DNA from 2 places in the Paenibacillus thailandensis genome. Region 2 is predicted to be linked to the other one. Evidence: riboswitches for the same ligand, from Rfam matches in the RefSeq annotation. Region 2 holds a riboswitch; the other holds the start of a gene.

Region 1 (11,824 bases), on a different contig from region 2:
AGCTGTTTCATTGTGAGAAGCAGAATGAGCCGCTGCATAAGGCTGGGGCCTTATTGGTAATCAACCATTTACGAAAATCTTTCGGATAAAGGGAGCTCGGAGCCATTCTTCTGTCGAGATACATTAACTTTCTGGAATGAGGATATTCGAATGGAATCTGCATTCCCGATCTTAGAAGGTGCCGTTCCTCTTTGTGTGTTTGAAGATGGCCAGGCAATTCCTATTGAATTGGATGCAACGTTGTTGTCCAGGTTGAACGAAACATTTGAAGAACATCAATATATGCTTTCGCTGGTTAATCCGGGAATGACGTTACGATCTAATCCTTACGAATGATCTATATAGGGAGAGAATTTAAATGGTTGAAATTACCAATGCAAACTTAAGATTATGGAATATCCCTTCAACTCGGACCAAGGAAGTATGGCAAAGATGGGCAGAATTTGCTCTCACATTCGATGGTTACGACTACTTTAAAAGTGACGCTGACGAATTAGTCAACCTGCATGCTACGGTTGCCGAATACTATAATACCAATAAGCGCCTTCCTAGCGAACTCAATCTTTCAGAGTTACGGGCATGTTTGTTTGCGTTGCATAGAATGTGGCGTCATTCCGGAGAATGGGATCTGGCCCCTAAGGACAAAGCATTCATAAAAAAGTTAATCAACGCGATCAGAGATCATGTAAAGGAAAATGAAGCACGGTTACCATCCCTTGTCGACCAAGCTATCGAGTATGCCGCTTACGCGCACCAGGGTCAGAGGCGTAAAGGCACCAATATCCCTTATATTAGTCACCCTTATGCTGTAGGAATGATTTTGCAGAAGGCAGGGTGTTCAGAGGAAGTCGTAGCTGCTGGGATTTTACACGATACGCTTGAAGATACCGAAACGACGGAAAGAGACTTGCTTGAGCGGTTCGGGCCAGTGGTGCTAGAAATTGTCAAAGGCTGCTCGGAACCGGACAAAGGGGCGTCTTGGGAAGAGAGAAAACAGCATACGCTCGATGAACTTAAACACGCTTCATTACCAATTCGGCAGGTGTCTTGCGCAGATAAGCTGCATAATATACGTTCAATTCAGAGGGATTTGAAGGTACACGGGGAGGACGCTTGGAAAAGGTTTAAACGCGGACGGGAGAGTCAGGAGTGGTATTACCGAGGTTTGGTAGAAAGCCTAGGCTACGCTTCTCGCTTTGAATTATTAGACGACCTTCAAGACGCAGTCGAAGAAGTATTTGGTCCGACATTGTTAAACGCAGAATGGAAGAAGTTGAGAAGGAATCGTAAATTCATAGACCTCGCATTCGAAACGGCCTACGGGAACCCGGAGTCGATCAAGGATCGTGAACTCCAATTCAAACGTCTTGGTGCATCGGATCTGATGGACACAATCCATACGAAAGCTTACTCTGTTGAACTGATCAACAGTGAGGATTTTTCTACAATGGCAGCATATCTGCAGATGCGTGGTATCGAATTCCAATCGAACAGCGAGGGTCCCATGATTCTGATTGGTTTCAGTACTGCTCTAAAGCAGTTGCTCAATATGTATCCGTCCGAAGTGTATCTGCATTTCAAGAGAAACATGGATCGTGGAATTTTATAGAAGGAGCGTATGATGAAGAGCGTATTTTCCCGACTATTTCGGGTGTTGAATAACAGTAATAGTCATCCTCACGAGGACTTCTTAACTGAAGTGTTCGCCGAACTTCTCTGTGATCAGGAGACGATGAGTGATTTTCTCGAGAATGTATTAGAAATACCGGTGCAGGAAGTGAAGCATTCATCCATTCAAACACAGGTGACGTTTCCGGCTTTGCCTCATCATCAGATGGATAGCCGCCCGGATATGGTGATACGATTTTATGAAGGACAGAAACCATATGTATTGTTCATCGAAAGCAAGCTAGGCTCTCAGGAAGGAACGGATCAGCTCTCTAGATACGAGGATCACCTCAGCGTACTCACTAGTCAAGGAACAAAATGTTATCTGTTTTATTTAACCCAATATTCTGATGAAAAGGATGCTTCGCTCGTATTAGCGAATCACAAAAACATAGTTTTCAGGCAGTTGCGGTGGTTTCACATTTTCAAGTGGATTAAGCAGTTGGATTCGAAGAATAGCTATGCGTCCAAAGTTTTGGATTATATGGGGGAGATCGGATTGGAAGATAATCGGCAGTTCACACCAGTTGACGTATATGCTATTCAAAACATGAATCGGCTACAACGAATGATGGACGAGTGCATGGATGGAGTAGTAGACGGAATAATGGCAAAATATTTCGGAAAGGCGCTTCAGCAAAATAACCGTTATACCCAGTTGAAGTATATGAGACGGTACGTTAAAGCTAGCGAGCAGGAGGGGCGAGCCACAGAGGTGGCTGTAGGTTTTTATTTAACAGATGACGATTACCCCATTGTTTCCGTTGTTTACGAATTCTGTCCACGACGCTGCTCAGACGTTTCTAAAGTAGTAGCTGCCTTACAGAACTTTATTGCTGCACATTCGAGCTGGGAAACTTTCAATCTAAACACTGACGCAGAATGGCAAGGGATTACTTGTGGCCGTAGGCTAGTCGATTTTCTTCATCATGAGGATCACATTTACGAAATTCAAAAGTTCTTCCTTGATAAATTAAATGAGCTTCAAGAGATCAAGATTAATCATCCGGACTTGCACTGGAAATAACTGCTCGCAATAGAAAAGCAGAAAGACCTGGAGGCAACCATGAACATTACCCAAATTGAAGAAGCTTTGAATATTCCCGAAACATCACTGCGTTGTCAACGTGTGCTGGATGAAGTCCAACCCGTGCTTCGTCAACTTATGGACCAGTTCAAAAACAAATATGCGAATGCCGCCCCGGAATTGCTCGATTACCATGTGCACACATACGAAGCTACGCTTCGTACAACGATGCATGATGCCAGGAATCCGAAATATGCGGCAAGCAAACAGAATTCTGATATTGGCAAAAAAGCATTTGTTGAATTCATGGACAAAAGCTTCTTTCAATCCGAGTACTCCGCTTTAATGCTATCGTTAAACGGAGCAGATCGAAAGTTGAAAATTATATTGTCCAGCAATTTCTATCCTTTCTGGGAGGCAGTGCGGACTCAGCGAAACGTAGATGAACTTAGCGAGATCCTAGATTCACTTTCGGATCGTGTAAGTATTTATGTTAGCGATAAAGACGAAGTGATGATAAACAAATCAGACTTGATTCCCTATGTCCAAAAATGTGCAAATGAGAAGCGGCGTCCATGGATTTATTTTGGGACATTAATTGATTTTGATCAGATCCCGCCAATGGATGAACTAGTTGATGTGATATGGGACACTTGGAATTTGCTTGAACCAATAAGAAAATTTATACGTAATGAGGCTGCTAACCATGCACTATCTTTAACGATATTGGAACAGTTCAATTCTCATGCTGAGGATATCAAGCTCACTCTCCATGGCAAAGAATATGTTGTTAAGTTCGATCAAGTGAATCAAATCAAACCTAACCAACGCCGGCAAAAATTCGGGATCTATGATAAAGGCCAATTGGTAACGGATGGGATGTTAGAAAACTACTTGCGGGAACCCAATGAAGCGATCGGCGTGTTTGTCAACGGATATGGGCATCTCTTCTATAATCTTCGCAACTTACATGGAAATGGACTTATTCAGTGGGCGATAACGAAAAGCTTTAAGTTCCGAGGTAAAGATCAATACTCATCTAGTCATAACAAAGAATATCAAACGAAATCACTTGAAGAATTAGTGAAGCACGGGTTTCAGCTTGATGGGAATTCGTTTATTGTTGGTGCTTGGGATAATGAGAAGCTGCTGTTTACGGAGCCAATCGAAAATGTGAAGAGCAGGTTGATCACAGCTGTTGCACTATTCGCAGATTGTACAGGAATGATCCATCTTCCCAAAGATCCACCAGAGCCATTCATTCAGGATCATGAACCTCATGCTGAGGAAGAGGATGAAATGGAAGAGGGTTTTCAGCACGATTTTAACCTGAGCGCCATCTTATCCAATGTACGCGAGAGTCCCTTCACATATCCGGACGCTATTGTTCGGGATTTCCATTTGAACCTGACGAGCCTGGAAGACAAACATTTTGTCATCCTGAACGGGATATCCGGTACGGGGAAAACAAGACTTTGCTTGCTCTATGCAAACGCGGTATACGGCAAAACGTACGACGCGATGAATCCGTATTTGAAAGTCATTCCGGTTCGGCCGGATTGGACCGATTCTACGTCTTTATTCGGTTATTACAGCGCTTTGGAAAAAAGATATGTTCGGACGCCATTCCTGAACGCCGTGCTTCAAGCCATCCAGGAAGGAAAACCGATGTTCATTGTGCTGGACGAGATGAATCTGGCCCGCGTCGAATACTATCTGAGTGACTACTTAAGTGCCATTGAATCGAGACAGCCGATTCGTCTGCATACGGAAAGCCATATTACAGATGTTCCGCAGGAGCTACATATCCCTCACAACCTCTATGTAATAGGCACGATCAACGTGGATGAGACGACGCACAGCATCTCGGATAAAGTGTTGGACAGAGCCTTCGTCATGACATTGTCGGATGTCGATCTGGATCAGTTCTGGGTTCAGGCAGAGTCCAAGTATAAAACTGCCTTACAGGAGGAATGGGAGCTGCTACAGGAGCTCCATCGTAAATTAAGACGATATGACCTTCATTTCGGGTATAGAACGATGAATGAGATGCTCCGTAAACTTTACGCCAATGTTGAGCTTGATCCGGATATCCGGATGGAAAAGAAGGAGGCGGTAGATCGGGTTATCGCTGAGAAAGTACTGCCTAAGATTCGCGGAGATGAACGGATTGATTCCCTGCTAAGCGATTTAATAGATTGGACGAGGGCAGTGTTTGGTGACGGTTCGGAGTCGCTTCATCATCTTCAGCGTATGAAGGGAGAACTGGATCGATATGGTGCAGCCCAGTTCTGGAGATAGTCTTGAGTTTTTGTGCCCGGATACGGGGATATGGACTCCCATCGAGAAAATGCGTTTCGAAGAGGCCAAAACGTATCGATGGAGAACGACATACCATGCTCCATTCCGATTCCTATTGAATGGTATGCCATTGCCAATGGTCTCTACGGATTACGGCTGGGAAGGCGAGTGGCCGGCGCCTTTTCAGTCTGGCATGCTGGAATTCACCATCGAGCAGGTAAAGCGTGTAACCGTAGAAACCTATTTGTATTCGGATAAGCGGAAGTTAACCGAAGACGATTTTGGGCAGATGATTTCGGATATTCTTACAGAAGCCGCGGCTTGTTTTCAGCATTGCGGTGTACAATCGAAGTTTAATAACAGCGGTTTTGTGCGGAAAATATCCATGGCCCAGTGGGATTATATCGATCGGACATTTTATCGTTTGCAGCGAACGTTCAAAGAAATTCAAACGGAGCCGCTTCGCAGGCTAAGAACAACGGATCAATGGATTCGCAGAGAAAATGTGAAGCATGTAACGCCGGCTCTGCTCGCTTGGTCGGAACGTCATTCAGGTAATGGCATGAGTTCGGAGATTCCTGTTCCGGAGCTTATTTGGTCCGGTGTACGGGAAGATACCTTCAACGTATATGAGAATCAAGTTCTGCTTCGACAGCTGCATGAATTACAGCGTCTTCTGCGTGAATATCAAGCTGCAGCTGTTGATGCCATACGATTGAAAGCAGAGCATTATCTTGACCGTATCCACTATTGGCTTCGGTCTTCCTTCTTGCATCACATACAGCCTTATGTCGGTCCGGTTGTGGTTTCTCAAGCGTTTCGCAAGCATCCGATCTATCGCAATTGGTTTTCTTGGTTTCATCAGCTTTATCAGTTTAAGGAGTATTCGATCGGCCTCAAACACTCGATTCCGCTGAAGGATACGTATCATCTATATGAAATCTGGGTCTTCATGCGGATGGTAAAGATTCTCCGGGAAAAGGAAGTGCTGCTGGATCCTGCCGGGCTGTTTTCCCTGGAGCAGGACGGTCTTGTATTGAATTTGTCCGAGAAGAAAGAGAGTCGAGTTAAGCTTGTTGGCGGAGCGACGCTTGCGTACCAGCGGTGGTTTACAAGCGCTACCCAGGATTTCGTCACGTACACGCATGGGATGAAGCCCGATATTGTTCTCGAATCAGAGGGGAAGCTAACTATTTTTGACCCCAAATACCGGCTTGACCATAATCTTCCGTTGGCACTCGGCGAGATGCACAAGTATCGGGATGGGATCGTGAGCAAAGCGGACGGGAGCAGGGTGGTGGAAGAGGTATATATCATCACGCCGGCACCTGGGGAGGAAAATTCGCACCTATTCGGAGATGAGTATCGCCAGCGGTATCAGATGGGGGCTTATTGTTTAAAGCCAGGCGGAAATGGCCAAGAGCTGGAGGACAAATTAGCTGAGATAGTAATGGCAATGGAAATATAACTGGGAGAATGAAATGACCGGGGAAGTGTACGAACTCTTAAGCCCCGAAATTGGATTTGAGTCTAGGTTACTTAACATAGTAAGCTAGATGAAGAACCAGTGGAGGGGATTTTTTATTCAACGGAGACGATTTACGATCGAGTTCAAACAGCACGTGATTCAAGAAGCGAAAGAGGTCGGGAATGCTGTGCAAGTAGCGCGCCGACATGACATAAATCCCAAGATGCTGTACCATTGGATAGAGCAATCGGAACACACAGATTGGAAAACAACCGATTCTTCGTCTAAAGCGGTTGCGGCTAATACGCCATCGCCTCAGGAATTTCGTTCGCTTGAGGGCGAGAACAAACAACTGAAGGAGCTCTTAGGCGAAAAAGATCTGGAGGTTGCTGTTCTTCGTGATTTGCTAAAAATGCAGAACCCAGCTTATCGGACAAAATTGAAATAGCCGACAAATGGATTAAGCTGCAAAGCCAGCTTTAACCGGTAGGCACGCCCGGTTAACAGATTGGTATCCTTCAGGCGGTACAGCGGTTCCTTTAGTTCCGCCTTCAGATTCACTTCGTTTTTCAGTCAGATGTATTTTGTTTTCTTCATTTCGGTCGCTCTTTTTGCTCTTGGATCGACTGCTTTGCCGACAAGGCGGTATAAGCGTAATGCTGTTCATGATGTCGTTTGTGTATATCCCGGTGATCCGGTACAAGCCTCAATTCGAGAAACTGGGAGCGGTTATTTTCTGCAGCTATTTCCAGATGAAGAAGGAAATATTGTTGGGTTGAAGGAGCTTATGGAGTTATTAAAAGATTGGTGTAGATGTAACGATCTATCATAACTCATACTGCTGTGTGAGCAACTATAGACTGCAAAAGCTGCCATCCCAACCTGATAAGCGGTTTTGAAATCGACGGGCATTCGACAGATCGACTTATGCATTGACAGATTAAACGGTAATTCCTATAATTATTATTAGTAGATTGTACCTATTTTGGTAGTGCTAATAGAGGAAATCATGTGCAAACTTGTCGAAAGATGAGGACGCAAAGCTACGGGTCTAAGGTGGTAACTATGATGGCCGAGCTGCAGCTATAACGTTGCATATATACAACGAACGCCGCCCTTAGAATTTTTTTCTAAGGGCTTCTTTGCACCATGGGACGGGATGTGATAGCAAATGTTTCCGCAGCGCGAAGATGAAAAGGAAACGATGATAGATTATTTGGCGAGTACGGGCGAGTATTTGGCCAAACAAGCGGCATGGCTGGACGAGCTCAAGCTGCGGCTTTGCTCCGATGCCGAAAATATATTGAATATGATGCTCGAGCACCGTAAAGAGCTGGAAGCTCAAGGAGAGACGAAGCACCAATTGGTTGCAGAAAAGCTCGATGAGCTGCAAGTTCTGATCGAAGATCGTTTGCTCGAACTAAAGGACAGCATCCTCCGTGAGCTTATACATGTCCGAACTATGGCTTCGGCTAATCATAGCCAGCTGGAGCAAATCATAAAGTCCAATGCGGCCAGCCTGACAGATAGATTAGATCAAGTATCCTTACAGCAGGAGAAGATGACGGAACGAAAAATCAGTCTGATGAGCGATCAAATTTACCGGATCGAGCAAAATATGGTGCATACCATGGAGAATGCCAGGAAAGGGATAAATCATTCGCTGGCGGTTGAATTAAAACGGATGAGCAGATTTGTAGCAGGTACTGCTGCTATTGCGGTTTTGGTTACTGCAGGTTTGTGTTACGCCGTTGTGAAATGGATGGGCGCCTCATGAAATTCTCTTATACGATTCTTTCAACCGGCTCTGTCAGGTTTGTATGCGGAAACAGCGAAGCGGTTGTGCCTCACGCGGTGTTTACTAATATAAACGATTCTTTCTTGTTCGGGGCGGAGGCCAAGGCAGCTTCTCGAATATGGCCGAACCGGCCCTGCGGGAGGTTGGATAGCGTATTGCTTGCCGGATTGTCCGGACGGCTTCGCAGAAGGGTGATCTCCGAATTCCTTGTCTGGGCGGCGGCTAATACGGCGAACAGCGAGGTGCGGTTTTTCGTGCTGCCGATGACTCTTATTCGGGAGTACGGCGTGTTGTTCAAGGAGCTGGCCCAGGAAATAGAGCTGAACATTAGGCTGATCACCTACCTGGAGCTGCTGATGCAAGCTAATGATGAGCATATCGCCTTGGGCGACGGTGAATTGGGTTTATTTATTTACGAGTCCTACGAGTCAGCGGAGGCTATATTTGTCTCTCACGGGGAGGAAGGACGTCTCACTCCTATGAAGGCTTTGTTCTCGCCGTATGTGAAGCATTCAGGACTGTTCGCCCGCATTCTGGAGATGCTTGCGGAGAGGCTGCCGCAGGGGACAAGCAGCGTGAAGCTGCTCAAAGTATGGTCCAATCGAAGCTGGGACGAAGCGCTGTCACGATTTAAGGCGGAGGTGACAAGCTTTAAGGCTCTGACGGCGGAGCGTCTGAACCGCTTGAAGGGAAAACTGCCGGAGGAGCGCCTCGATACGCTCTTTCGCCGGCATGATTTATTTGCTCAAGAGTCGGCGGAGCGTCTGAGCGCTCGGCTGCCGGAGGGGCACCCGCTGGCATCTTTGGTTTATGAAACGATTCGAGCTTATGACACGTTATCGTTCGAGCAGAGGGAGTTTCTTATCATAGGGCTGCAGCAAGCCGTCGCGAATGCCGCTGAAATCGACGAAAGCTATCGGCAAGGCTTGATGAAGATTTTTTTGCAGAAAAAGGGTGGGAAGCTGAAGGTAGGGGTGGTTAGTCCATTCTCCTACGGCAAGTCCACGCTATTAAATGCTTTCTTGGGATTTTCGCTGCTGAAGGACGATATTCGGGCTGAGACCGCCAATATTACTCACATCACACGGGGTCATCGCTACACCTTAATGCTGGAGCAAAACCAGTCATCTGTCGCGCGGGTATTCGATTCATTGGAACCGATGAGGCAGTTTTTGCATGAGCATACCAGCGTTCGCGAGCATGGCGACGGTATCGACCGGGTTCATGCCGCTCTCCCGATGAGCGAGCTGAATGAGCATATCGAGTGGGTGGATACACCGGGCCTGTTCGGGAGACACGCACATCATGACAAAATCACGGATCAGGTGATCCCTGAGCTCGACGTGATTCTGTTCCTGATCGATCCGAAAAAAGTTGGACACTCCCATTACGGCGAGAAGATCTATAAGTACAGCCAAGGCAGGGAGAGTCGGTGCCTCTTTGTGATCGGAAAGATGGATTTGTACCCGGATGATGCGGAGAAGCTGACCGAAGATTTGCGAGCATCACTTCCCGACAGGCTGCAGAGTGTGCCGATATTTACCGTATCCGGTTATTTGGCGCTGATGGCGAGACTGGCTCAGAAGGGCGTTGTCCCGCTGGAGCAGCTGCAAAAGGATCAATACATATATGCACAAATAGGAGAGCAGATCTACTCCGGCCGTACGTTAACGAAGGAGCATCTGCCCGCAATGCTGGATTTCAGCGGTCTGACCAGGCTGGAACGATACATACGCAGCAAGACAAAACATATGCTGGAACGGAGAAGGCAGGATGAACTTAATCATATTCTATGATACCGTACGTTATCGGGATGAAATACAGCACGTAATCAATGCGCATATGCAGCTGTGGGGGCAATTCTCCTCGGTTCGTATATGCGGGCTGGAGGACGAAGTCAATCACTCCGAGGAGTTCGCCTCCATATATCTCCTGAACGCCTCACGAACGCCTAGCGCTCATCTGCTGCGTCACGTTAAGAGGCAGCATGAGGCCGGGGCCAATCCGGAAAGCATGCTCTTTGTGCTGAACGATTCCGATCGGCTATCGCCCGATGATGCGGAGTCGGTGCAAAGAGAGCTCTCCGCGGAGCTGGGCAAGCTGTACAACCAGCCGCAATGGATGTGGGCGTCCCTACGGGCGTTTGCGGTATATCGGGACGCACTTCAAGCTGGGACCCAGCTCGCGGATACCGGCTTTGCTTTATGGGACGAAGCGCAGCAGGCATTTCTCTCGGCTAGTCAGCTCGTGGAAAGCGGCCAAAAGGAACGGCTTCTCGGCTATTCCCAGGTTGTCAAGCTGCTCGAGCGGGTGACGCAGCAGTTCCTGCAGGCTCCGGAGGTTACCGCTCGAAGAGCCCCCGGCAAGCACCATGTGTACGTATGCCGGACGGATACGGGGTGGATTGAACGCATGAACCGCCACTCATCGGACATCGTGTTTCACGAGGTGCGAGAGCCAGACAAGCTTAGCCGGTACGTCACCAAGGAAGATCATATTCTTATCTACACGAGATATGATGAATGGGATTCCGCCCTGGATGGGTTCACGACGGACTGCCCAAGTCCGGTCTTATTAATAGACGGAGGAAACGAGCGCAATGTATGGGAAATGGCGGAGCTCGTACAGGATGCGGCCAAGCGTTTTCCCCAAATTCGAGTGTTTCCGGTAAGCAGCAGCTATTTGGAATGGATGGACTCGCTGGCGGCGGGGGCCAAAACGGCGGCCGAACTTGCCCGAGACCCCTTTATTGTGATCACGGACAGCTACGGGTTTCCGCGAAATAAAGCTTACGTCGCCGATTGGAACAAAGCGCTCTTCAGGGAAAGCGGTATCGACGAACTCATTTCTTATATTACGAACGGGAGGCTTGCTCATGCTGCAGCAATTTAAAATCAGAAAAGAACAATCGCTTAAATTGGCGCGGGAGACCATGGAAGACGTTAAGCTGGGACGAGAGGCGCTTGAGGAGTCCGGACTTCTCGAAAGCATGTCCAAGCTGGAGGAGGAAACGTTCCGGATCGCTCTCGTGGCGCCCTTCTCCGCAGGCAAATCTACCTTTATTAACGGATTGATCGGTACGGACCTATTGTCCATGGACGTTCGCGCCGAAACGGCTACTATCACGACGCTGAAGTATGCCGAGAATCCCCGTATTGAAATTCATTATATGGATGGGCACGTAGAGGTACTGCCTTCCGAGGGGGAGACTCTCGCCCCCGAAGAGCTGCGTATGCTGCTGAAGAGGAAGACGGCCGTAAACCGTGGGGAGGACGGGGAAGAAATTATCGAACGGGTGGAGGATACGATTCAAAACGTCGATGTATATTGGAATCTTCCTTTATGCAAAGGCGGGGTCGAGATCGTGGACACTCCGGGATTGTTCGCGCGTCACGAGGAGCATGAAGCGATCACGCAGAGAATTTTGCCTACGGTGAATGCCGTATTGTTTCTGATTGAGCCGGACAGTGTGGGGGAGAAGCACTTTCAGGAGGTCATCAACCAGCGGGTGGAGGATGCAAAGAACAGCAATCTGGAGAAAGATGGCCGGCATATCTTTTTT
Region 2 (11,824 bases):
AAAGCCGTATTGCGGGCTGTTCTTATCCAAATTGATCGGTCCAAACGTCCCTACTCCGATCGCCTCGATCGATTTGTCTCGGAAATACTCGACGATACGAGGAATGGTGACGTCCGGGTTTTCCGTCGGAAAAGAGACCCGGTCGACGATTTGTCCGTCTTCCTTCCCGATTCCGCATACGATTTTTGTTCCGCCAGCTTCAATTGCGCCGATAAACAATAGCAGCACCCCGTTTTGATTAATATCGAATATTGCTGGAATAAAAGACAATCCCGTGTAAAAGTGTACCACATCCGGGTTTTAATTGGGGACAAAAGCGCTTTAAAAAGGCACGGATAACGAAGCCGCAGGCTTTCGCATCCGTGCCTTTTGCATCATGGAAGATTCAAATAGTGCTTAATGCCGGCAACGATCGCCTCTGCCATCCGATATTGAGCCTCTTCGTCGAACAACACTTCCACGTCGGACGGATTGCTGAGGAAGCCGGTTTCCAGCAAAATCGCCGGCATTGTCGTTTCTCTCGTGACATGCAAGCTTTGCTTCCTGACGCCTCTGTCCTTCAGTCCGGTAGCGGCGGCCAATTCCTTGTGCACGGCTTCGGCAAACGCTCGGCTGTCGTCCCGCGTATAATACGTTTCCGTGCCGGTTGCCGTCCCTTTCGGGTCGCTGTTCCCGTGGATGGAAACGAACAAATCGGCGCCGTTTTGCTCCGCGAACGCCACCCTGCCGGGCAGCGTCACATATTTGTCCTCCGGCCTGCTTAATAAAGGCGTAATATACGGTTCTTGGTCAAGCAGCTCTTTTACTTTCAAAGAAAGGCTTAAGTTAAGCTCGCTTTCCCATTTGCCGTTCACTCCTTTGGCTCCGGGATCTTCACCGCCGTGGCCGGCATCGATGACAACCGTATACGGCTTGTCCGGTACGACAGGCTGCTGTTCGGGCTCGTTATCGTCCGGATCCGGCTCCCATGCTTCGGATTGAGCGGGATCGGTCAGCACGATCCGCAACTGGCCGTCCCCGTTCTCCAGCTTGATTCCCGCATCCGCCGTCAGATCGAACACGAGCCTGACGGCGGGGGGATCGTTCGCAAACAGCGAGTAACGGACTTGCCCGGCGTAAGGATGATCCGGAAGGGAAAGCGCTTTGTCCGGCGCGTCAAGCAGCTCCGGCGCAAAATCCGCATCCGGAAGATCGAGGACGATACGCTGCGGGTTGTCGAGCTTAAACGGCTTGTCCGGCTCGACCTCTCCCCTATAAGCGAGGACGATGGCGCCTTCGTCGTCAACGGCTACCGATGTCACCGTACCGCCGGCGGAAGAAGTGCCGGAACCGGAATCCTCCGTCTGCTCCGGTTTATCCGGTTCCTCCGTCTGTTCTTCTTCCGGTTCCGCGGGGTTATCTTGCACTTCCTGCGTCAAATAGACCGACTTCGTTTGCTGGTCCCATTCGACCTTAAGGCCAAGCTGTTCCCCGACAAAGCGAAGAGGGATGAGCGTTACGCCGTTCTGAACGATCGCCGGGACATCCATCTGAACCGGCGATTGGTTGACCAATGCGCTTGAATCGTCGATTTGAAGAATAATTTCGTCATTGCCGTTATGTATCGTCACTAGTTTTGAAGCTTGGTTCCACTCGACCTCGTAGCCGATGCTCTCCGAAACGATTCGGATCGGAACGACGGTATACATCCCTTTAATCATCTGCGGTTCTACTTCGGATTTCAACTGTTCCCCGTTCAAATACAATTTCGGAACGACCGCGGACGGCCCGGCCAGTCCGATTCCGGGGAACAAAGACAACAGCATCGTTACGACAAGCAACGCCAGCATCAGCTTCTTCATCCTGCACCTCAACCATATTCTTTTTTATCCGTACAAACCGCTCGCCTGCGGGAATGGCGCCGCGTGACGGGCTAGGCGTACATGGGTAATCATACGTCGCTGTTTCTATTAAACAGACGCTAAATCTTGCAAAATGTTGCTTCTCCTGTCGATTCCTTCCTAACGCAAATTCAACATCGATAGACAAGCCTCCAAAGCGGCCTCCGTCTCCGTCCTTTGCCTTTTCAATTGATCGGGCGTCCACGGAACATCGCCGCCGCTTTCAAGATCGGCCGCAATCAGCCTCAGCATCCATAACGAGAAGATCGACGCAAAAAGAGCGTATCCCCGTTTGAATGTACCCGGGTCGGAAGGAAACCCGCGGAGGCCCCGCCGTTCGACGTAAACGTCGAGCACGCGCTCCCGTACGGAAGCCGTGACCGTCTTTGGAAATACGGGATGGGACAAATCGATGAGATGATACAAGTCCCAATACGGATAATTCGGATGAGCGTGCTCCCAATCCAATACGATCAACCGTCCATCCTTCACCGCGTAGTTGCCCAGATGCAGGTCTCCGTGGCACATAACCGTCTCCGGGGACGGCTTCTCTTGTTCCCACAGCTTCAGCACCGATTCGACCTCAATTTCATGCAGGTTCAGACGCCGCGCGAGAGCCCGGATAACCTCCGCCGCATCCCGCTCGCCCGGGCCTCCCGCCGAGCCGTCCGGGGACGGCTTTCGTCCGTCCTCCATCAGCTCGGCGGCCATCGCTTCGATGCCGGGCTTCGGGCCGCTTAGCGGCGCGTCCGCCCAGCGCGAGACGGGCAGCGAATGCCATTCGGCGACGGCAGCCGCCAGCAATACGGCGGTCTCTTCGCTGAACGAATGGTTCAGCTCGCCCATGTCCTCGAACAGCAGCCAGCCTCGGCCTGGCATGCCGGAAACGGACGACGAAGCTGCCAGTCTGGGAAATACGGGAGGAAACATGGGCAGCACATGCTCGTATACCCATGCTTCGCGATTGATAGAGTCGTCCGCCGGAAGCGGCTTCAAAATAAAGCTTTCTCCGGAGGCGAGCCAGACCCGTTCGACATTCCTGCCGTTTAATCCTCGATACAGCAGCTCTCTCCCGCAAATCCGTTTATCCCATCCTTCGGCCGGCCGTTCCATGCGAGCGTTCCCTCCCCGCGGCATAATTCCTTTCTATATTTCAAAGTAAAACATTTTTCCGCGAAGCTCAACATCTACTTGCCTCAAAAAATCTTCTTTATCCAATTTTTTTCGAGAGCGTACAACTTTCTTTGATTTTCCACGTCTATATTACCGGTATCTATTAATTATGACTCTAGTAGCAGAAAGGAACAATCTCGAAGTATGATGAAGAAACTGTCTTTGGCCTCATTAATCGCAATCCTTGTATTGGCGGTCACAATCGGTTCTCCTGCGCAAGCTGCCGGCGAAACAAACGGAAAAGAGCAGCTTGTCATTACAAAAGACTCGAATCAGCTGCTCCATAACGGAAGCGCGTATACATCGGCGAAGCCTGCCGTCGTCAAAGACGGCGTGACGTACGTCGCGCTTCGCTCCGTCTCCGACAGGCTGTCGCTTCAATTGAAATACGACTCGGCCGCCAAGCAATACGTCCTTACGAATACAACGACGGAAGTCCGGTATGCTGCCGGCAGCAGCGCCTACATCGTTAACGGAACGAGCGTAAACGGGACGGGAACGCCGTACGTATGGGACGGAACGCTGATGGTACCGCTCCGTTCGCTGGTCGCGCCGTTCCAAATTACGATGGCGGCGGAAGGAAAGCAAATCAAATTAAGCTGGTCCGTCAAGCCTTCCGCGAAATTCTCGGTCGGCCCGGCGGAAATTTATGCCGGCCAGACGGAGGTTATTTATACGGATCTTAGCGAATCGGATACGGAAATCGTTGACGAACAATGGACCAATAAACAAACCGTATTCGACGAACCCGGCGTTTATACCGTTTCCCGTACCGTCCAGGACGCAAACGGCGTCTGGAGCGATACGTATTCGGTTTCGGTAACCGTGCTGAAAGCGAACGAACCTCCTGTCGCCCGTTTCACGACCGACAAGGACAGCTACAAGATGGGCGAGCCGGTCGTGTACGAGGACGAAAGCACCGACGATTACGGCATCGCAAAAACGGAGTGGGTCAACAACCAAAAAGGCTTCTTTACGCCCGGCGAACAGACCGTTACGCTGAAAGTTACGGATAAGCAAGGCTTGACCACGGAATATTCCAAAACGATAACGATCGAAGACGAGTTGATGTACAATGCCCTGGACTTCAATCTGCTCTTCACCGACATCGGCGAAAAATTCGAGATCGATTCCACAAGCGTGCTGCAGCTTCCGCTTCTTTCGTATACGTCAACCAGCGGCGTGCCCAATACGCTCATTCGCGCCAACTCTCCGGAATCGATCGTCGAAGAAGGCATCTATTATGAAGAGACGGCCGGCGGCAACGTCCGTTTCCTGCTTCATAACATGAACCTGCGGGCGAATCCGGTCAATATTTACGTTGTCGCCACCAACGAAAATGCGACCGACGCAAGCGTCACGATCGGCAACGTAGGCATCGGCGGCCCGTCCACCTACGTATCGGCTACCGGCAAATCCTCGGTTGCCCGTTATTTGTCCGGTGAGCCGCAAAACAAGGAGATCGCCATCAAAGCCGGCGAAAGCAAGGTCATTTTGAACGAGATCAGCGCCGCTACGCTGCAGAGGGGAAAAGTCATTACCGCTCAAGCGGACGTGAAAACGACCGCTCCGATCAAATTTACGGTTGTCGTTCTGGACAAAGGCAAAGACGTATTGACCGAGCTTCCGAACCTATCCGTCCTGCCTTGGGATATGAAGCATGACCGCGGTACGTTCCTGAACGCCGACAAGCATATTACGATTTCGGAGCCGATCGGCGACACCGCTTCGCGCATGGCTTTGGCCGACAATAACTTCGACCCTTATCTGACCGGCGTCGACGCAACGACCGGAGAAAAGAAAACAAACGGCGGGAACTACGGCGTAAACTACTATATTACGCTGGAGCGGGTGCAGCCGAATACGCTGATCGGGCTTAATCCTCGCGGCGGCCATTACGGCGGAACGTTCCTGGTAAACGGCGAAGTGGTCTATACCACCAACAATTCCGTCGTAAACAGCTCGACGGAGGTTGGGGTCCTGTACCGCACCGGCAATACGGAGGAAACGGTAACGATCGTATTTACTCCGGCGTCCGGAAGCAATCTGCCGCTGAACCTTATTTTCGAGCCGATGCCGGAACGAATCGACTGAATATAAACTTGATCGAAATCCTTCGAGGATGAAGACGACAGACGGGCTGCACGGCCTGCCGATAATCGGCGGAGCCTGCAGCCCGTTCTTTGTACTCCCTATTTCTCATCGAAGCGCCTCGTCGCTTGCATAAAGAAACCGCCGTCCTCTCGCCAGAACTGCGACCGGCAGATGCGGGTAACGATCGTATACGTAGTCGACGAAGTAACCGGGATGCTCCGTATTGCCGGGAAACATATCGTAATGCATCGGCACGGTTGTCCGGAAGTTCGCCAGATGAGCCAGCTCGGCCGCTTCGCGGTAGTTCATGTTGCCGACGATGCCCCGATCGGTCCGGAAGACGTCCCGGCCGTTGATCGGAACAAACGCCAAATCGATATTTTCCTGCTTCAGCCTCTCGGGAAGACCGCCGTAAACAAGCGTATCGCCGGCATGGTAAATATGAACGCCGTTAAAACGAATCACATAACCTACATACCGATGGTAGCCATGTTCGTCCGGCTCCAGTTCCTCGTGCGCGGCCGGAACGGGCTGCACGGCCAATTTCCGGTTTTGGTCCACATGCGGCTTGCGGACGTCGGCAGCGGTTATCCGATTCGCCGGGACGCCGAGCTCAACAAGAACATCGATGCAGCAGCGCGGCGACATATAAATCGTCTCCCGCTTCTGCTTCGCCATGGCGGCGATTGCTGCGGGATCAAGATGATCGATATGCTCGTGAGTAATTAGGCAATAATCCGCATGGCGGATATGCTCCGGCTCAAGAAGCGGGGGGTAGCTTCTCTTTAACCCGTGCCGGCTTTTGAGTTCATCCTCCCCCATCGCAAACGGATCGATATAAAGAATAGAAGTTCCGCCCTTCAGCACAAAGCTGCCTTGGCCGAGCCACCATACCGCAACCATGCCGTACGGTACGGCCGTCTCCTCGATTTCCGCCGCCAAACGTTCCGGATTCCATCCTGCCCAAGACGTTTCCGTCATCCTCTCTCCACCCTTCATAGAAGCTACTTCTAATATGCTCCTTCTAATAAGCTCCTTCGTTAACCGATTGTAGTCCTTTTCTTTCCTTTTTCCAAGAGAATTCGCGTTCCGCTGGCCGCTTAGGTTGAACGGCGGCCGAATACAAACAGAAACGACTTTGCCTTCCTCACGGAAGACAAAGTCGTTTCGAATCATTCCCGGCTCCTTCGCCGATTGACGGCTACCGGTTCGACAGCTCGGCAATCTGTGCCGGAGTCAGCTCGCCTTCAAAAACTTGCAGCTCGTCCAATGCGCCCTTAAACGGCGCGTCCCACCAGTTTACGCCCAAGCTGAAGGCGCCGCTGTCCGTCGTGAAAATATCGCGGAAATTCGAACCCGTAAACTTCTGCTCGCCGTTTACGTAAACTTTCAGCGTGCCGTTGCTGACGGAGAACGCCAGATGCGTCCATTCGCCCGCGGCGATTGTCAGCCCGGTCGTTCCGTCATACCAGCTTTCGCTGCCGGACCATACCATTGTATTGTCACCTACGGAGCCTTTAGGCACAAGGCTCACCCAGTTGTTCGCGTCCCTGGCGCCGAAGAAGGTCGCCGTATACGTCGTCAGCTGCTCCGGCTTCACCCACAGCGATACCGAATAGTCGTTGCTTGCGATCAAGCCGTCCGGCAGTCGAATGCCGGAAGCTCCGTCGAACACGGCGGCTTGGCCGCCGTTTGCGCCTTCGGCATACGTAATCGTGCCGCCCGTGTTGTCGATCCGGTCGCCCGTTACTTTGCCAGCCTCCAGACTTCCGGTCGACTCGTCCAGATTGCCTTCAAACGAATACTTTGCCGTCAGCTCCGCATTGACATAAGGAAGCACCGTCACCGTAAAGCTTTTGGAAGCGGAGACGGATCCTTTCGTCACGGTTGCCGTCAACGTAACGGTCGCATTGTCCGATCCGGATTCCGGCCGGTTGACGGCTCCCGTCTCGGCCACGACGTCCGGATTGGAGGAAGTCCATACAATGGACGCGTGACGGGCGCCTTCGGTCGGCAAGCTCAAATCGGCAATTACCGCATCCGTATTTTCAAGCTCCAGATCGGCGATAATATCGTCCGCGATTTGCTGATCAGTTTTATCTTCCTGCCTGCTTCCCCAAACCGCAACCCCTTGCTCCGACATGGCCGTAAACGTCATGACGTATTGCTCCGCCATAGGATCCCAGCCGCGCACGAATACGCCGCTGTAAACTTGACCGTCGATCGTCAGCTCGGCTTCGTTATGGCCGGTTTTTTTCCAGGTGCCGGTCACATCGCCGCTAATTTTGTTGTTTTGCTCAAGTTTGATATAGGACGATTCGATCAGATCGCCGGAAATCGCTTTTCCATGATTGATAAACTTGTATTCGCCGACGATATCCTGCCTATCGACTTTCTCCAGCGACTCGCCCGTATAGCGGTATGGAGCCGCGACTGGCCAGCCGTCCTTGTTCATAAACAATTGATGGATGCGCAGCTCGTGCGTCTCGCCTCTTTGCGGGAAACGCGTATGGAACACCACGAACATTTTGCCCGTCTCCGGATCGGTATACACGGAGTTGTGCCCCGGGGACTTGTAACCGAATCCGATACCGGTTCCCGGATCGCCCACTTCGCGTTTGAACAGGAAATTGCCCATCAACTTGTTGCCGTAAGCCGCATGATCGACGTCGCCGGGCAGAACCGCGGCGTTGCCGGCAGCGTCCACGTAAGGGCCGTCCGGGTTTTTCGAACGGAACGTTCTCATGTTGTAGCCGCCGTCCGCGCCAAGCCAGCCATACGTATCGAACAGGTGGTAATAGTCGGTCTCTTTGTTGTAAACGAGATAAGGGCCTTCGCCCGATTTAAAGTAGCCGCCCGCAATTTTCGTTCCGAAATAACGGTCCACCATGCGGCCGTCCGCCGTCGTCGAATCGGCGCCGGGGTAAACCGCTTTGCCCGTTGCGGGGTCGAGTTCAAGCAGGAAAATGCCGCCGGACCAGGAGCCGTACGTGAGCCACAGCTTGCCGTTTTTGTCCGTCAGAATCATCGGGTCGATGGCGTTGGGATACATCTTGTTGTTATAGCTTCCGTCTTCGTTAAACCAATCGCCGTTTTCGCCCTGCAGCGCGCCCGAATCGATCAGCGACGAAAGATTGGTGTTCGTCCACTTTTTGTTTACCTTGCTGTTCGCGTCGTAGGCTTCCTCTTCGGTAAATCCCGAATAAATAATCGTATCGACGTACGTATAAGGCCCTTCGATGTTTTGCGATACGGCGTAACCGATTGCGGACCTAATATAGGTCGAAGACGTCGAATAATAAATCATGTACGCGCCTTGGGTGCCGTCTTCATTGATATAGTCCGGGTTGTAAAAAACGTCCGGCGCCCATACGGCGAAGCCGCCTTTGCTGTCCGAATCGTTTTCGCCCGCCCATGCGAACGAAGCGGCCAAGTTTTTGGACAGATCGCCGTAAATCGCGTTGCCCGGCGTCGTGTAGCCGTTCGTGAACACCGTCCAGCTCATCAAGTCGTTGGACTTGGCCGCCTCGATATGCGTGCCGAACACATAATACGTATCGCCGTCCTTCACAATGGAAGGGTCGTGAACCGATACGTTTTGGAATACGGGCTCCGTATCGCCAGCGTCCTCTTGCGGCTTTTCGCTGTTATAGCTCATCGCTCCTCCCCCCATCGCCGTCGTTGGAATAGTTAACATAATCATTAATGATAATGACGCAAGCTTGCTGCCGAAGCTCTTAATCATTTCGTCCATACTCCTCCCATCTCGTGATAAAAACCTCTTACAACAAAAAAGCGCTTACACTTTCGCGAAAAGCTGCTGCCGGCCTGTGGCGGCGAGACCGTTTCGCGGGGCATCCCCCCCGTTTCTCCGTTATCCTTATGGATAAGATAACAACATCATTAATTAATTCATTAACAAATTAATATTACTATACGCTCCCGCTTTTGACAAGAACCTGTTGCTCCGTTTTTGTTCAAATCGTTTAAGTCTAAGGACTATGGTAAAATTGCCTCTTCGAATGCTTTTAAATGAATTAACTATTTCTAATTAACTATTATTTAATGAGAAATAAAACCAAAGTCCTATATAAAATCGAGGAAAAATCTTGTAAGTTTACATTATACGACAAATATATATGGTCGTACGATAATGGCAAACCCGTTGAAAAACGGGGACGCAAAGCTACAGGGGCTAAGGCGAATGTACCGCTCGCTATGCCAGCCAGTTACCGAATACGACGGGATACCTCCGTCTATTCATACTAATGATTCCAGATGGGAGGTTTTTTGTGCTGCTTTTTTATATTGAATAAGTCAAAGATTACCTTATTAATTAAACACTGTTACTCAAAAAACAAGTTTTCGAGCTTTTTGTGGTTGAACTTAAATTTAAAGGAGGATACTGATGAGTAACTTCAAACAGAACGATACCTCTATTTCGGGATCTGCAGTAATGGAAAATGGGGCGGCGCCTTACAGTCAATATGCGCCGGACATGCATGTATCGGTCGGTTGTATCCCATGTACCAGAGCGCACTTGTCGTCGGTTTCCGCAGCGCTCAAGGAGGGGGATGCCGAGACGGCGCGTGAAGAGATCTCCGCACTGATGGAGTACGATTTGACGCCGGAGAAGCTGGCTGCAACACCGGATAAAGACCGGGAAGTATTAGCCAAGTATGCAGAGGCTATTTCCTCCTTGCAACAAAAGCTGGCCGAACGTGTGCCGGAATTGACGGCGATTGCTGCATCGCTTAAAGAAGCGATCCGTTTCGCCAGGGTGGACGGTATAGAGCATCCCGAAGTACAGATGCGGCTTGAACGTTCTGAGGAACTGGTGAATGGCTTGGAACGGATTCGTTTCGCGCCGGAAAAACTGCTGCTTCTGGATCCGAAGACGCGCGACGAAATAAAACAGGTGCTTCCGGAAATTCGCGAGGCTCGGCATCAGCTTGTGAACGGCATCACCACACCGGATGATCTTGAATTCGTAAGCGTCCGTTTTGCCGAAATCTCGCGGAAAGTCAACGTGAATCCGGACCAGGAGACATTGCAACTCGCGCAGAAGGAAGCGGCGGAACTGAATTCAAGCTTTCGCCGGGATGTACTTAAAGCTTGGGGAGGAAAATCATATGAGTCAACTAGACAATGAGACCGTGTATGGCTTGACAGCGGAATGCAGCATAGCCGACCATCGCCCTTGCGAGCTTGCCACCGTCGTCGGGATGGCGGCTGACATCAGTCAACAAGAAGGTATTGCTCTGCCGCCGAAGCTTAAATCCATCATGGATACGCAGACGATGACTGAGACCAGTGTACGGTTGGCGCTCCATGAATGGGCGAATACGATTCCTGAGTCGCAAAAAGAAATTGCCGCGGATTTGCTTCGTATCGTTGAAAGGGAATAATGCATTAACACCTGCCAAGTCAAAGCCGGCCAGAGCTTAACGTAAAGCTCTGGCCGGCCGCAATCAATAAAGTGCTATAGCGATCCTGATATCCTTATTTGGCTTTAATGTAGCCTTCCGCTTTCAGCAGCTCGGCGATCAGGACGGCGCCCCCTGCCGCGCCGCGAAGCGTGTTATGAGACAATCCTACAAATTTATAATCGTAAATCGAGTCCTCGCGCAGCCTGCCGACCGACACGCCCATGCCGCGTTCGATATCGCGGTCGAGCTTCGTCTGCGGTCTGTTTTCTTCTTCAAAATAGGTGATGAACTGCTTCGGAGCGCTTGGAAGGCCCAGCTCCTGAGGACGGCCCTTGAAGCTCCGCCAACGATCCAAAATTTCGTCCTTCGACGGCTTGTTCTCGAACGACGCAAATACCGTCGCCAAATGTCCGTCCGTTACCGGAACGCGGATACATTGCGTCGTAATGAGCGGCGCGCTCGCTTTCACGATTTCGCCGTTTACGACGCTGCCCCAGATGCGGAGCGGCTCCTGCTCGCTTTTTTCCTCTTCCCCGCCGATGTACGGGATAACGTTGTCCAGCATTTCCGGCCAGTCGGTAAAGTTTTTGCCGGCTCCGGAAATCGCCTGATACGTCGAAGCGACCACCTTGGTCGGTTTGAAATCGAGAAGCGCGTTAAGCGCCGGCACATAGCTTTGGATCGAGCAGTTCGGCTTCACGGCAATGAACCCGGTTGCGGTGCCAAGCCGTTTGCGCTGCGCCTCGATAACCTCGATATGGCCCGGGTTGATTTCCGGGATGACCATCGGAACGTCCGGCGTCCAGCGGTGAGCCGAATTGTTGGAGATGACGGGCGTGCCCGTTTTGGCGTAAGCCTCCTCCAGCGCCTGAATTTCGTTCTTCTTCATGTCGACCGCGCAAAACACGAAATCGACCTGGCCCGCAAATTCCTCCACTTTCGAGGCGTCCTGCACGACGATCGGCTTCACGTCTTCCGGAATCGGACCGGACAGCTTCCATCTGCCCTGCACCGCTTCCTCGTACGTTTTGCCCGCGGAGCCGGCGCTCGCCGCGATAGCCGTTACTTGAAACCAAGGATGCCCATTCAACAGCTCGACGAAACGCTGACCTACCATTCCCGTTCCGCCAACGATACCAACCTTCAATTTTTGTGCCATCGGAATTCCAAATCCTTTCCTTAGTTATGATCAATAAGTAAGAATACATGTTCCAAGCGAAGGTCTTCCCTAAATTACTATTCAAGCCG

What was found. Region 2 has a riboswitch for cyclic di-GMP ahead of ACFSW5_RS03760 (hypothetical protein). Riboswitches for the same ligand answer to the same signal wherever they lie in the genome.
Region 1: linked by a shared signal. The riboswitch ahead of ACFSW5_RS19475 (hypothetical protein) and the one ahead of ACFSW5_RS03760 (hypothetical protein) in region 2 are both predicted to bind cyclic di-GMP.

What each region holds. Positions count from the first base shown of each region.
Region 1 is NZ_JBHUMY010000028.1:584-12,407, forward strand. It holds gene ACFSW5_RS19435 (Zn-binding domain-containing protein) at 1-89, shown strand, start outside; gene ACFSW5_RS19440 (hypothetical protein) at 151-336, shown strand; gene ACFSW5_RS19445 (HD domain-containing protein) at 359-1,609, shown strand; gene ACFSW5_RS19450 (PD-(D/E)XK nuclease family protein) at 1,622-2,695, shown strand; gene ACFSW5_RS19455 (McrB family protein) at 2,735-4,996, shown strand; gene ACFSW5_RS19460 (DUF2357 domain-containing protein) at 4,971-6,464, shown strand; gene ACFSW5_RS19465 (transposase) at 6,553-6,912, shown strand; gene ACFSW5_RS19470 (hypothetical protein) at 7,121-7,243, shown strand; cyclic di-GMP riboswitch class I at 7,467-7,549, shown strand; gene ACFSW5_RS19475 (hypothetical protein) at 7,636-8,241, shown strand; gene ACFSW5_RS19480 (dynamin family protein) at 8,406-10,058, shown strand; gene ACFSW5_RS19485 (hypothetical protein) at 10,036-11,154, shown strand; gene ACFSW5_RS19490 (dynamin family protein) at 11,138-11,824, shown strand, end outside.
Region 2 is NZ_JBHUMY010000003.1:40,755-52,578, forward strand. It holds gene ACFSW5_RS03730 (ROK family protein) at 1-219, opposite strand, end outside; gene ACFSW5_RS03735 (N-acetylmuramoyl-L-alanine amidase) at 375-1,841, opposite strand; gene ACFSW5_RS03740 (aminoglycoside phosphotransferase family protein) at 2,001-2,993, opposite strand; gene ACFSW5_RS03745 (stalk domain-containing protein) at 3,198-5,147, shown strand; gene ACFSW5_RS03750 (MBL fold metallo-hydrolase) at 5,253-6,128, opposite strand; gene ACFSW5_RS03755 (LamG-like jellyroll fold domain-containing protein) at 6,349-8,892, opposite strand; cyclic di-GMP riboswitch class I at 9,293-9,384, shown strand; gene ACFSW5_RS03760 (hypothetical protein) at 9,556-10,299, shown strand; gene ACFSW5_RS03765 (hypothetical protein) at 10,280-10,555, shown strand; gene asd (aspartate-semialdehyde dehydrogenase) at 10,650-11,735, opposite strand.